DNA from 3 places in the Streptosporangium sp. NBC_01810 genome. Region 2 is predicted to be linked to each of the others. Evidence: predicted binding sites of a transcription regulator. Region 2 holds the regulator's gene; each other region holds the start of a gene.
What was found. Region 2 encodes LexA, which represses DNA repair genes until DNA is damaged. Its sites were predicted from a motif close to TCGAACANNTGTTCGA; they were not measured.

Region 1 (4,802 bases), 2.7 Mb from region 2:
CATCGGCCACTTCGTCGAGGCCCGCGTGCTCCAGTCGCTCGGCGTCGACTACATCGACGAGTCCGAGGTGCTCACCCCGGCCGACTACGCCAACCACATCGACAAGTGGCAGTTCACGGTGCCCTTCGTCTGTGGCGCGACCAACCTGGGAGAGGCGCTGCGCCGCATCACCGAGGGGGCGGCGATGATCCGTTCCAAGGGCGAGGCGGGCACCGGCGACGTCTCCAACGCCACCACCCACATGCGCAAGATCAGGGGCGAGCTCAAGCGCCTGACCTCGCTGCCCGCCGACGAGCTCTACGTCGCGGCCAAGGAGCTCCAGGCGCCGTACGAGCTGGTCGCCGAGGTCGCCAAGACCGGCAAGCTGCCGGTCGTGCTGTTCACCGCCGGTGGCATCGCCACCCCGGCCGACGCCGCGATGATGATGCAGCTCGGCGCCGAGGGCGTGTTCGTCGGCTCGGGCATCTTCAAGTCCGGAAACCCGGCCGAGCGCGCCGCCGCGATCGTCAAGGCCACCACCTTCCACGACGACCCCGATGTCATCGCGAAGGTCTCCCGCGGTCTGGGCGAGGCCATGGTCGGCATCAACGTCGACGACATCCCGGCCCCGCACCGGCTGGCCGAGCGCGGCTGGTAGCGGAACTCGGGAACTCAGGGGAACCCAGGGGAACCCGGGGAAATCGGTGGAGAGGCGGCATCCTTCAAGGAGGCCGCCTCTCCGGCGGTAGAAGGGCCGTCCAGGAAAACCCTGGGCTGGTTATGAACCAGTTTGGGGTGATCCGAGAGGTGGCCATACGCTGAAAGGGACATTTCTTTTCCAGGGGAAGGACCATCGGTGACCATCGTCCCGACGATCGGCGTGTTCGCGCTCCAAGGCGATGTGCGCGAGCACGTGCGCTCCCTGGAGGCGGTGGGCGCCAGAGCGGTCGCCGTACGGCGCCCCCGCGAACTGGAGGCGGTCGACGGCCTCGTCATCCCGGGCGGCGAGTCCACCACGATGTGGAAGCTCGCCGAGACCTTCGAACTGCTCGAACCGCTCCGGATGCGGATCAAGGCCGGTATGCCCGCCTACGGCTCCTGCGCCGGGATGATCATGCTGGCGGACCGGATCGAGGGCGGCGTCGAGGGCCAGCAGACGATCGGCGGCATAGACATGGTCGTCCGGCGCAACGCCTTCGGCCGCCAGGTCGACTCCTTCGAGGCCGATATCGACTTCGCCGGCCGCGGCGGCATGCGGGCGGTCTTCATCCGCGCCCCCTGGGTGGAATCCGTGGGTTCGGGGGTCGAAGTGCTGGCGTTGGCCGAACCTGGAGATAGGATCGTCGCGGTCCGTCAAGGACCGCTGCTCGCCACATCCTTTCATCCGGAAATTACCGGGGATGTTGGTGTGCATTCATATTTCGCTGAGATGGTGAGGGAGCTCTAGGGGATGTCCGGCCACTCCAAATGGGCGACGACGAAGCACAAGAAGGCGGCGCTTGATTCCAAGCGCGGCAAGCTGTTCGCCAAGCTCATCAAGAACATCGAGGTCGCGGCGCGGACGGGCGGCCCCGATCCGGACGGCAACCCGACGCTGTACGACGCCATCACCAAGGCGCGCAAGAGCTCGGTTCCGATCGACAACATCGAGCGTGCCCGCAAGCGCGGAGGCGGCCTGGAGGCCGGCGGCGCCGACTGGCAGACCATCATGTACGAGGGCTACGCCCCCGGCGGCGTCGCGGTGCTGATCGAGTGCCTCACCGACAACCGCAACCGCGCGGCCTCCGAGGTCCGGGTCGCGCTGACCCGCAACGGCGGCTCGCTGGCCGACCCGGGCTCGGTGTCCTACATGTTCAACCGCAAGGGCGTCGTGCTCGTCCCCAAGGGGGAGCTGGGTGAGGACGACGTGCTGACCGCGGTCCTCGACGCGGGGGCCGAGGAGGTCAACGACCTGGGCGACCAGTTCGAGGTCGTCTCCGAGGCCACCGACCTCGTCCCGGTCCGCAAGGCCCTGCAGGAGGCCGGGATCGACTACGACTCGGCCGAGTCCGGCTTCATGCCGACGATGAACGTCCCGCTCGACGAGGACGGCGCCCGTAAGGTCTTCCGGCTGATCGACGCCCTCGAGGACAGCGACGACGTGCAGAACGTCTGGGCCAACTTCGACGTCTCCGACGAGGTCATGGAGAAGCTCGACGCGTGATCTCGTACCTCGGCGTCCCCGTCGAGGAGCTCCGAGCGGTGGCCGCCTTCACCGTGCCCCGGGTACCCGACCGCTTCTGACACTTTCCGCGGGCCCCGCGAGGGCCGTGCGCGATGTGCTCTCAGGCGGTAGAGTCTGGCACCGAACAGGTGTTCGGCGAGCGGAGGCGTGTCGGTGCGGTTGCCCGAACTGCGGGTCATAGGGGTCGATCCCGGGCTTACCCGATGCGGGCTCGGTGCCGTCGAGGGGAGACCCGGCGCACCACTGAGCCTGGTCAAGGTCGGAGTGGTCCGCACCCCCGCCGACGACGAGATCGGCGCCCGGCTGGTGGCGATCGAGACCGGCATCGAGCAGTGGCTCGACGAGCTCGCACCCGACGCGGTGGCCGTGGAGCGGGTCTTCGCCCAGCACAACCTCAGAACCGTGATGGGCACCGCGCAGGCCTCCGCCGTGGCGATCCTGTGCGCTTCCCGCAGGGGGCTGCCGGTCGCCCTGCACACGCCGTCCGAGGTCAAGGCGGCGATCACCGGCAGCGGCACGGCGGACAAGCGGCAGGTCGGCATGATGGTGACCCGGCTGCTGCGGCTGGACGCCATGCCCAAGCCCGCCGACGCCGCCGACGCGCTCGCCCTCGCGATCTGCCACGTGTGGCGGGGCGGAGCCCAGAGCAGGCTGGCCGAGGCCGCCGCGAAGGCCATGAGCGGCCCCGGCACGACCGCCGCGGCCTACTTTCGCGGCCGGGGCAGGGCCGGATATCCGAGAGGAACCACGAAGTGATCGCCTCGGTGCGAGGACAGGTGACCGCGGTCGCCCCCGACGGGGCGGTCGTCGAGGTGGGCGGGGTGGGAGTGCTCGTGCACTGCACGCCGGGCACGCTGGCGACGCTCAGAACGGGCGAGGAGGCCAGGCTGGCCACCTCGCTGGTGGTCCGTGAGGAGTCGCTGACGCTGTTCGGCTTCGCCACCGACGACGAACGCGGGATCTTCGAGATGCTGCAGACGGCCAACGGGGTCGGCCCCAAGGTCGCCCTGGCGATGCTGGCCGTGCACACCCCCAACGCGCTCAGGATGGCCGTGGCCACCGCCGACGTCAAGGCGCTGACAAGGGTCCCCGGGGTGGGCCCGAAGGGCGCCCAGCGGATCATCGTCGATCTCAAGGACAGGCTCGGCACGCCGGAGGAGGCGGTCGGCGCCGTGCTCAACGGACGCGTCGCCGCGCCCGCCTGGCGAGACCAGGTCCACTCCGGCCTGGTCGGTCTGGGGTACTCGGTGCGGGACGCGGACGAGGCGGTCGCCGCCGTCGCGCCCCGGGCCGACGCGGAACTGGCCGAGGGCCGCACCCCGCAGGTGTCGGCGCTGCTCAAGGCGGCACTCAGCGCGCTGAGCACGCGATGAGAGGCTCGGCCGGGAGAGCACGGCAGCCGGGAGAGCGCGGGCGCCTCCGCCGTGCGGTGAGCAGAGATGGGGCGGCGTGAGTTCCGAACGGGATCTGGTGTCGCCGGACGCCGAGGGCGACGAGAGGAACATCGAGGCGGCGCTGCGGCCCAAGCGGCTGGAGGAGTTCATCGGCCAGGCGCGGGTGCGCGAGCAGTTGTCCCTGGTGCTGCAGAGCGCGCTGCGGCGTAACCGGCCGCCGGACCACGTGCTGATGAGCGGCGGTCCCGGGCTGGGCAAGACGACCCTCTCCATGATCATCGCGACCGAGCTGTCCGTGCCGCTCCGGATCACCTCGGGGCCCGCGCTTGAGCGGGCCGGTGACCTCGCGGCGATCCTGTCGACCCTCTCCGAGGGCGAGGTCCTGTTCATCGACGAGATCCACCGCATGGCCAGGCCCGCCGAGGAGATGCTCTACCTCGCGATGGAGGACTTCCGCGTCGACATCGTGGTGGGCAAGGGGCCGGGGGCGACCGCGATCCCGCTGGAGATCGCCCCGTTCACCCTGGTCGGGGCCACCACCAGGGCGGGCATGCTCCCCGCGCCGCTGCGCGACCGCTTCGGCTTCGTCGCGCACATGGACTTCTACGGGGTCGCCGAGCTGGAGGAGGTGCTGCACCGCTCCGCGCGTCTGCTGGGCGTGACGCTGCCGGGCGACGCCGCCACCGAGATCGCCGGCCGCTCGCGGGGCACGCCCCGCATCGCCAACCGCCTGCTGCGCCGCGTCCGCGACTTCGCCGAGGTGCGCGCGGAGGGCGTCGTCACCAGGGACGTCGCCGCCGCCGCGCTCAACCTCTACGAGGTCGACGCCGAGGGGCTCGACAGGCTCGACCGGGCGGTGCTCGGAGCGCTGCTGCGCAAGTTCGGCGGCGGCCCGGTGGGGCTGTCGACGCTGGCGGTCGCGGTGGGGGAGGAGCCGGAGACGGTCGAGGTGGTCGCCGAGCCCTTCCTGGTGCGGCAGGGACTGCTGGCCCGCACCCCCCGCGGCCGGGTCGCGACCGCCGCGGCCTGGACCCATCTTGGGCTTGTGCCCCCGCCGGACGCCTTCGGCGCCTCGTTCCTCGTCGATCTTGGGGATGATGCTCAGCAAATCTAGCGTTGTGCATCGGTAGGGGAGACGTACAAGCTTGATCACAGATAGATGACAAGTGTATCGAAATGGGAACTTCCCTGCGCGCCGAATCGTG
Region 2 (4,802 bases):
CTCAGTGGCTGTTCATCCGCTTCTTCGAGCGCGGCCTGGCCTACCGCAAGGGCGGACTGGTCAACTGGTGCCCCAACGACCAGACGGTGCTGGCCAACGAGCAGGTCAAGGACGGCAGGTGTGAGCGCTGCGGTGCCGAGGTCATCCGCCGCGAGCTGACCCAGTGGTACTTCAAGATCACTGACTACGCGGACCGGCTGCTGAACGACATGGCCCAGTTGGAAGGGGGCTGGCCCGAGCGCGTGCTGACCATGCAGCGCAACTGGATCGGCCGCTCCGAGGGTGCCGACGTCAATTTCGTCATCGAGGGCCGTGACGAGCCGGTCACCGTTTACACCACCCGCCCCGACACCCTGTACGGCGCGACCTTCTTCGTGGTCGCCCCGGACGCGCCGCTGGCCGAGGAGATCGTCGCGGAGGACCGGCGCGAGGCATTCGAGGCGTACCGGGCCGAGGTGTCGAAGCTGTCCGACATCGACCGGCTGTCCACCGAGAAGGAGAAGACCGGCGTCTTCCTGGGCCGGTACGCGATCAACCCGGTCAACGGTGAGCGCATGCCGGTCTGGGCGGCCGACTACGTGCTGTCCGACTACGGTCATGGCGCGATCATGGCTGTGCCCGCGCACGACCAGCGCGACCTGGACTTCGCCCGCGCCTTCGACCTGCCGGTACGGGTCGTCGTACACACCGGCCTGGCCGACCCCGGTGAGACCGGCATCGCCACCGCCGGGAACGGTGCGATGGTCAACTCCGGCCCGCTGGACGGTCTGACCAAGACCGACGCGATCCGGAAGATCATCGAGGTGCTGAGCGAGCGGGGCACCGGCCGCTTCACCGTCAACTTCCGGCTGCGCGACTGGCTGCTGTCCCGCCAGCGCTTCTGGGGTTGCCCGATCCCGATCATCCACTGCGCCGACTGCGGCGAGGTCCCCGTCCCCGACGAGCAGCTGCCCGTCACCCTGCCCGACCTGCGCGGCGAGGCCCTGGCGCCCAAGGGCGTCTCCCCGCTGGCCTCGGCGGAAGAGTGGGTCAACGTCTCCTGCCCCAAGTGCGGCGGCCCGGCCAGGCGCGACACCGACACGATGGACACCTTCGTCGACTCCTCGTGGTACTTCCTGCGCTACGTCAATCCCTCCTACGAGGACGGCCCGTTCGACGTCGAGGGTGTCCGCAGGTGGGGCCCGATCGACCAGTACGTCGGGGGCGTCGAGCACGCCGTGCTGCACCTGCTGTACTCCAGGTTCTTCACCAAGGTCCTGTACGACATGGGCATGGTCGACTTCGTCGAGCCCTTCACCCGCCTGCTGAACCAGGGGCAGGTCATCAACCAGGGCAAGGCGATGTCCAAGTCGCTGGGCAACGGCGTCGACCTGGGCGAGCAGATCGACGCCTACGGGGTCGACGCGGTCAGGCTGACCGTCGTCTTCGCCGGCCCGCCCGAGGATGACATCGACTGGGCCGACGTCTCGCCGGCCGCGTCCCAGAAGTTCCTGGCCCGGGCGTTCCGCGTCATGGCCGAGGCGGGTGCGGCCTCCGCCCCCGGTGTCGACTTCGCAGGCGGAGACCTGGATCTGCGCAAGGTCGTGCACCGCACGGTCGACGAGGTCACCAGGCTGGTCGACTCCCACCGCTTCAACGTCGCGGTGGCCCGGATGATGGAGCTGACGAGCGCGACCCGCAAGGCCATCGACTCCGGGCCCGGCGCCGCCGACCCCGCGGTCAGGGAGTCCGCCGAGACGCTGGCGGTCATGCTCTCCCTGGTCGCGCCGTACGCGGCGGAGGAGGGCTGGGAGCGGCTGGGGCACAGCGGCTCGGTCGCGGTCGCGGGCTGGCCGGTGGCGGATCCGGCGCTGCTCGTCCAGGACTCCGTCACCTGCGTCGTTCAGGTCGCGGGCAAGGTGCGCGACCGGCTGGAGGTCTCTCCGGAGATCTCCGAGGGAGATCTGGAGGCGCTGGCGCTGGCATCGGAGAAGGTCCGGTCCTTCCTGCCCGGCGGCACGCCGCGCAAGGTCATCGTCCGAGCGCCCAAGCTGGTCAACATCGTCCCGTAGACGTTCGAGAGGGGACGTTCGAGAGGGGCGCCCGTCCGGTGTGCGCCCTCCGAGCTTTCATGGGCGGGCCGACCTCTGGCCCGCCCGGCTCGGGCTCTGCCGTCCGGTCGTCGCACCGCCACCCGAAAATCGTCGCACCGCCACCCGAAAACACGCCGGGCGACCGGCACCCCGATATCGGGGTGCCGGTCGCCCGGCGTTTCGCGCGTCCCTTGGAGTGTTGACGTGCAGGTCGAAGGTGCGTGCTTCAGAGCTTGCGGAGGACCGCCACGACCTTGCCGAGCACGGTGGCCTCGTCACCCGGAATCGGGTCGTAGTTGGAGTTGTGCGGGACCAGCCAGACGTGGCCGTCCCTGCGCTTGAAGGTCTTGACCGTGGCCTCGCCGTCGATCATCGCCGCGACCACGTCACCGTTGTCGGCCACCGGCTGCTGGCGTACGACCACCCAGTCGCCGTTGGCGATGGCGGCCTCGATCATCGAGTCTCCGGTCACCTGGAGGAGGAAGAGCGTGCCCTCGCCGACGAGTTGCTTGGGCAGGGCGAAGACATCCTCGATGCTCTCCTCGGCGAGGATCGGGCCGCCGGCGGCGATCCGGCCGACGAGTGGCACGTAGGCGGCGGTCGGGCGGCTGACCGGGGTCTCGTCCTCACCGGAGTCGGGATCCACCCACAGCACGGGCTCGCCGGGAAGGCGCACCTCCAGGGCACGGGGGCGGTGCGGGTCACGCCGCAGATAGCCCTTGCGCTGCAACGCCGTCAGCTGGTGCGACACGCTGGAGGTGCTGGTGAGCTGAACGGCCTCACCGATCTCCCGCATGGACGGCGGATAACCGCGCTGCTGCACGGAGTCGCGGATCACCTCAAGGATCTTCCGCTGCCTGGGGGTGAGGCCAAGGGAGTCACGCCTTCGCACCGCCAGGTCGCTGGCGGCCGAACCGTTCTCGTTGTGCTGGCTCATACGAACTCCTCGCCTCCCGGTCTGTATCTGATGTGTCGCACACAGCGACCATATAATGGCCGAAGATCATACTCAAACAATTGTTCGAATGTCCTCGATATCGGCCACGCCGTGGTGTACAACATCGTACGGGAGTTCGATCGACATCGTGTTCGATTCACCGATCTTTCTTCGACATGTGTTCGGCCAGGTCGAGGGGATGGGGGCCACCGTGAAACCGACCGCGACGACACCACGATCCATGGCTGTGCCGAGACCCCGGACGGCGCGGCGATCATCGGGGGCACCGGGAGTACCGCGCCTACGCCTTGTGCCGCCACCGAGACCGGAGCCGGAGCCCACGCCGGAGCCTGCGCTGGATCCCGGCAGAGGGGCCGGGGGCGGGCGGGGCGCGGAAGGCGGAAGGGGGCCGGGGCGGCTCGGGCGGGAGCAGGCGGTCGGGCGGCCGCGCGATCCGAAGGCGAGGTCGGGGGCCGGGTGCGAAGCGGGGCCGCGACTCGGGCGTGGAGCGAGAGGTGGGCCCGGGCGAGAGCGGGGAGCCGGGCGAGAGCGGGGAGCCGGGCGAGAGCGGGGAGCCGGGCGTGGGGCAGGGCCGAAGCGGGCGCCGGGATCGGGGGCGGCTCGTGCGGGGGGTGTACGCCGCCCGGGGGTCACCCGCTCCCGGACCGTCGGGCGGCCGCTCCGGCTCACCCGGCGTGGGAGGATCGTGGCGGTGGTGGTGCTCGCGCTGTTCACCCTGGGGGTGCTCTGGATCGGCGGGCGCATCGACACGGCCCTGGCGGGCGAGCGGACAGGTCCTGAGGGCCTGCCCCGGATCACGGTGCACGCGGGCGACACGCTGTGGGAGATCGCGGACGCGCTGACGCAGGAGGGTGACGCCGGTCGGACGGTCCGCCACATCGTGGACCTCAACGGGCTGGCCGGATCCGCGGTGCGGCCCGGAACCCGGCTCTATCTCCCCGAGGGTCTCATTCGCTGAGAAGGGGGGGCGGTCGGTGGGGCGCGTGGGAGTGATGGGCGGGGCCTGGGGAAGGTGTGGGTGGGCCATGCGAAGAGGGTTCGCCGGGGCTCCTGCCTGACAGATCGGCCGGGACGCGTGTGAGGGAGGGGGTGTGCGGGGTGGAGGGCATTGCCCGATGGGCGACACGCCGAGACGTGACGGCTGATCAGCGACTTCGCGTGGCGGGGTCCTTTCAACTTGCGTTCATGGTCGCGCACTTCTACCGTTAGACCACAACATCTAGTGGCTGCACCGCAACACTTCACCACAGATTGTGTTTCCATTACCGCATCTCGACTATTCGAGGGGCGTGCGCGAGCGTCTCGACACGCACGTCGTGGGGCAGGTGAGGTGGGTGAGCCGCTCCCGCAGGTCAAGGAGGCGACGCGCGTGCACTGTCCGTTCTGTCGTCATCCGGACACGCGAGTCATCGACAGCAGGGCCACCGAGGACGGTGGTGCCATCCGCCGCAGGCGCACGTGCCCGGAGTGCGGGCGCAGATTCACCACGCAGGAGACGGTCCTGCTCATGGTGGGCAAGCGCAGTGGCGTGACGGAGCCGTTCTTCAGGGACAAGGTGATCGCCGGGGTTCGGCGGGCCTGCCAGGGGCGGCCCGTCGGCGAGGACTCCCTGGCGCAGTTGGGCCAGCGGGTCGAGGAGAGCATCCGGGCCACCGGATGTGCCGAGATCGCGGCTCACGAGGTCGGGCTGGCGATCCTGGGTCCACTCCGCGAGCTGGACGAGGTGGCGTACCTGCGGTTCGCCTCCGTCTACCGGGGGTTCGAGACCCTGG
Region 3 (4,802 bases), 3.8 Mb from region 2:
GGTGGCGCGCTTCTCGCCCTCCTTGCGGGCCTCGCCCTCGATCTCCCTGACGATCAGCGCGGCCTCGCGCTTGGCCTGGTTCTCGATCTCCCGGACCAGCTCGGTTCTGGCCTGGTCGCCGGTGAGCCCGGACACCCGTTCCAGGATGGCCTTGCGCTCCTCGGCCACCCGTTCGAGATCCTCGCGTCGGTCGGCCAGCTCGGTCTCCGTCTCGGCGAGCTTGCGTGCCCGGTCGGCCTGGCGCCTGGCCTCATCGTCGAGGCGCTGCTCCCGCTCGGCCAGCCGGTTCTCCCTGCGTTCGAGGTCTGCCCGGAGCTCCTTGAGCTCGTATTTCAGCACCTTGCCCTCGGCCTCGGCCTCCTTGCGCATCTCGGTCGCCGCCTCGACCGCCGCCTCCGATTTGCGCAGAAGCTCTCCGGCGTCGTCCTGGGCCTTCGCCCGGATACCGGCGGCCTCACGCCTGGCCTCCTCCAGCTGAGCCGAAACCTCGGCCTCCTGCTCCGGGGTGAGGCCCTTCGGCCCGGCTCCCCCGATGCGACGCAGCAACACGACCAGCACGGCTGTCATCAAGGCGAGAGCCACAACCGCCACTGCCAACATGACGACCACGACCGGATCCATGCGCGCCCCACCTTCCTCGCGTCGCAAATATCAGGCACACGAGGGGTCACACGCACGGCACGGAAAGCTCAAGAGACGGCGCTGTCGGGACAGAAGTGAACCCAGAGGGATCACTTACCGGCTTTTCCCGCCGGCCCGTTGTCCCGCCCTAATCCGCCAAGCCTGCTTGTCCGTACTACACCGCTATGACAATCCGCACTGCGCGGAGTAACTCCTCACTGCCGTTGAGATTAAGCGTCAGAGAGGTAACGAGCAAGCAAAGACCTAGTGTCAGACCACTTGAACTAGTCGAGGGGATAACCCGAATCTTCCAGGAATGACGTTGTTTCTACCTCATCATCCTCCAGCACTTCGCGGATCACGCGAAACGCCAGGCCAGGACCGTACCCCTTCCGGGCGAGCAGGCCGGCCAGCCTACGAGTCCTGACCGCAGGGTCCAGGCCGCGAGTCGAGGAGAGCTTGCGCCGCACAAGGCGACGGGCGGTCTCCGCCTCCTGCTCGGGGTCGAGCTGCTCCACCGCGTCCTTCACGGTCTCCTCATCCACCCCCCGGTGCCGGAGCTCGGAGGCAAGGGCCTTTCTGGCAAGCCCCCGCCCGGCATGGCGGGAGCTCACCCATGCCGCGGCGAACGCCTCATCGTCGATGAGCCCGACCTCGGAGAAGCGCTCCAGCACGGCGTCCGCCGCCTCCTGGGGCACCTCACGCTTGCGCAGCGCCTCCGCGAGCTGGGCTCGGGTGCGCGGTGCCATCGTCAACAACCGCAGGCAGATCGCCCGCGCCACCGCCTGCGGATCGGCCCCGGCTCCCCGGCTCGCGGGAGAGCCCTCGGCCGGTCCGTCAGGAAGGAGGCCCTCAGGAAAGGCACCCGGGGAATCACCCCCGGACCGCCGCTCACCACGCCGGGAGCCACGTCCCTTCCGGCTTCGCGGCTCGCCACCGACGGAGCCTGCGCCCTCCCCCTGAAGTCCCCCCTCGGGAGCGGGGGCACCATCACCTCGCCCGCGCCCACTCCTGCCCGGCGAGTCGGTCCGAGGCTCGTCGGGCCAGGCGCCCCAGTCTCTCGGCCCGAGTTCGCCCGCCGGACCGAGATCGGCTCCCATCATCAGCGGTCAGCCCGAATCAGGCGTCACCCGGCTTGGGGGTGGCCGCCTTGGAACCGCGACCGGACGCGGCGGCTGCCGGAGCCGAGCCGGAAGCACGGCCGGACGCCGCGGTCGCAGGAGCGGCGGGCGGCGGAGTGGCCGGGCTGTCGACGCGCGGGCCGACGCCGAGCTTCTCCTTGATCTTCTTCTCGATCTCGTTCGCCATGTCCGGGTGGTTCTTGAGGAAGTTTCGCGCGTTCTCCTTGCCCTGGCCGAGTTGGTCCCCCTCGTAGGTGTACCAGGCTCCGGACTTGCGGACGAAGCCGTGCTCCACGCCCATGTCGATCAGGCCGCCCTCGCGGGAGATGCCGACGCCGTAGAGGATGTCGAAGTCGGCCACCCGGAAGGGCGGGGCCATCTTGTTCTTGACGACCTTCACCCGGGTGCGGTTGCCGACCGCCTCGGTGCCGTCCTTCAGCGTCTCGATGCGGCGGATGTCGAGACGCACCGAGGCGTAGAACTTCAGCGCCTTTCCACCGGTCGTGGTCTCGGGCGAGCCGAACATGACGCCGATCTTCTCACGGAGCTGGTTGATGAAGATCGCGGTGGTGCCGGTGTTGTTGAGCGCGCCCGCGACCTTGCGCAGCGCCTGGGACATCAGGCGTGCCTGGAGGCCGACGTGGCTGTCGCCCATCTCACCCTCGATCTCGGCCTTGGGCACCAGGGCCGCGACCGAGTCGATGACCAGCAGGTCGACGGCGCCGGACCGGATCAGCATGTCGGCGATCTCCAGCGCCTGCTCGCCGGTGTCGGGCTGGGAGACGAGCAGCGCGTCGGTGTCGACGCCCAGCTTCTGGGCGTACTCCGGGTCGAGCGCGTGCTCGGCGTCGATGAACGCGGCGATGCCGCCACCGCGCTGGGCGTTGGCCACCGCGTGCAGGGCGACCGTGGTCTTGCCCGAGGACTCGGGACCGTAGACCTCGACGATGCGGCCACGCGGGAAGCCCCCGATGCCGAGGGCCACGTCGAGCGCGATGGAGCCGGTGGGGATCACCTCGATGGGCGCCCGGGTCTCGTCGCCCAGGCGCATGATGGAGCCCTTGCCGAACTGCCGCTCGATCTGAGCGAGCGCGGTCTCGAGCGCCTTCTCGCGGTCGTTAGCTGCCATGGGAGCCCCCCTGGAGGGTCGCGGGTTGGATCGGTTGCCAGAAAGCTACGGGGTGCCGCCGACAATTTCGGGAGGGCACGCCAGGAGTGACGGCCCGTTCAATATAGCCGAACGACTGTTCGATCGTGGCCTGTTGGCGCCACGCGTTCCAGGAACCGTGATCCGCCGCGGAACTCTCCCGCGTGGCCGGGTACAGATGAAGGGGCCGTGGCCGCGAGGAGCGCCACCCCATCCGGGAGGCGACATTTCCGATAATTGCCCTGAGCCTGTTGCAACCAGGCTGACCTGGGGTGATCCTGAGGGGAAACGACCCGAGGTGTCCGACGTGCCCAACACGTTCACGCAGCAACGCCTAGCCCATCTCGACTCCCTGGCCGCCGAACTGCAACGACGAGGGCTGGTCAGCCGCACCCTCGGAGGCACCACTCCGGTGCTGTGGGTATGGCATCCGGACAGCGGCCGGCAGACCATCGTCTTCGCCACCCCGGTCAAGGACGGCTGGCTGTTTCTGTGGTCACCGGACGGCGAGGAGAGCACCGACGACCCCGTGCACGCGGCCGACTCGGTGGAGAGGCTTCTCGCTCCGCCTGTGGAGCCCTCCTGACCGCCCCCGGGTCACCCTCAGCGGAGCCTGGGAGAGACGTCGGTCACCCCGCACACGGCGTGCCAGACCTCCTTCGCCCCGACCCCCTCGGCCAGCGCCTGGATCACGGTCCGGCCGCCGAGGTCGGCGATGACGTAGTCATGGGCCCACGACTCGGCGTACTGGTCGCCGAAGTGCAACTTCATCCGCTTCCAGAAATCCGACAGGCGCATGCCCCAAGTATGGGACCACACCGGCGTGCCGCGGCCCACGCCCGGAACACCGCCGGGCACACCGCCGGGCACACCACTGAGCACACCGCCGGAACACCGCCGGGCACACCACTGAGCACACCACTGAGCACACCACTGAGCACACCACTGAGCACACCACTGAGCACACCGCCGGGCCGCGAGTCGGCCCCGTCCCGATCACCCGGTCCCGATCACCCGGTCCCGGTGGAAGAGAGACGGGCTGTCGGGCGGGGGGCGGGGGGCCGTCAGCGGCCGGGTACGCGCGCCGGGCGGGAGTACGCCCCCCCAGAAGGGGACGCTCCCCAGAAGGGTGGCGCTCCCCAGAGGGGTGGCGCACGTCAGAGGGGTGGCGCACGTCAGAGCACCCGGGAGCCGTACATCTCGCCGAGGGGGTCGGCGAGCAGTTCCACGCGCGCCCCATCCGGGTCGGCGAAGTAGATGGAGGTACCGCTCTCCACCTGGTGCGGCACGCCCGCCGCCGCCAGCTTGCCCCGCAGATGCTCCCAGGTGGAGGGGGCCACGGAGATGGCGACGTGGTGGAGCCCGCCGAGGACCTCCCGGTAGGGGCCGAGGTCCAGACCTGGGAAGTCGAAGAAGGCAAGGAGGTTGCCGTTGCCGATGTCGAAGAAGAAGTGGTTCGACCCCCGGTAGTCGCGGTTCTCGAAGATCTCCGTGAGGGGGAACTCCAGAAGGTCCTGGTAGAACCTGATCGTCGCCTCGACGTCGGAGGAGATCAGTGCGAAGTGGTGCAGCCCCCTCGCGCTGCTCGGCGGACGGCCCTCCCTCAGGTGTTCCGCTCTGATCCGCTCGCGTTTCGCCTCGATGGCCTGATAGTCGATGCTCACCGTTCGCTCACCGCTCATAAGTCGTATGTTCGCCAAAGCATGCCCTCCACATCTTTCCCCGCCCGAACTCCGAGGCATCCTCCGGTGTTCGGCTGACGACGGAGAGCGACCCGCCTCGGGGCAGGTCATGGTGGCAGAGCCTCGTCGAACCCCTCCGGTGTGGAGAGCGCGCGATCCGGCCGTGAGACCGGTGGATCACGTATCCGCAGGTGATGAACCGGCCTCCGGCCTCTCTCCGCCTCTGGCCCG

Region 1: a site for LexA is predicted at 2,324-2,339, ahead of ruvC (crossover junction endodeoxyribonuclease RuvC). Genes of this name have one in related genera too.
Region 3: a site for LexA is predicted at 2,979-2,994, ahead of recA (recombinase RecA). Genes of this name have one in related genera too.

What each region holds. Positions count from the first base shown of each region.
Region 1 covers NZ_CP109070.1:3,631,807-3,636,608, reverse strand. The annotation lists gene pdxS (pyridoxal 5'-phosphate synthase lyase subunit PdxS) at 1-637, shown strand, start outside; gene pdxT (pyridoxal 5'-phosphate synthase glutaminase subunit PdxT) at 836-1,426, shown strand; gene OIE13_RS16290 (YebC/PmpR family DNA-binding transcriptional regulator) at 1,430-2,182, shown strand; gene ruvC (crossover junction endodeoxyribonuclease RuvC) at 2,372-2,959, shown strand; gene ruvA (Holliday junction branch migration protein RuvA) at 2,956-3,576, shown strand; gene ruvB (Holliday junction branch migration DNA helicase RuvB) at 3,653-4,711, shown strand.
Region 2 covers NZ_CP109070.1:971,551-976,352, forward strand. The annotation lists gene leuS (leucine--tRNA ligase) at 1-2,051, shown strand, start outside; gene lexA (transcriptional repressor LexA) at 2,299-3,009, opposite strand; gene OIE13_RS04500 (LysM peptidoglycan-binding domain-containing protein) at 3,716-3,988, shown strand; gene nrdR (transcriptional regulator NrdR) at 4,400-4,802, shown strand, end outside.
Region 3 covers NZ_CP109070.1:4,820,824-4,825,625, forward strand. The annotation lists gene rny (ribonuclease Y) at 1-621, opposite strand, end outside; gene recX (recombination regulator RecX) at 906-1,724, opposite strand; gene recA (recombinase RecA) at 1,741-2,871, opposite strand; gene OIE13_RS20960 (hypothetical protein) at 3,197-3,475, shown strand; gene OIE13_RS20965 (DUF3046 domain-containing protein) at 3,493-3,687, opposite strand; gene OIE13_RS20970 (VOC family protein) at 4,065-4,571, opposite strand.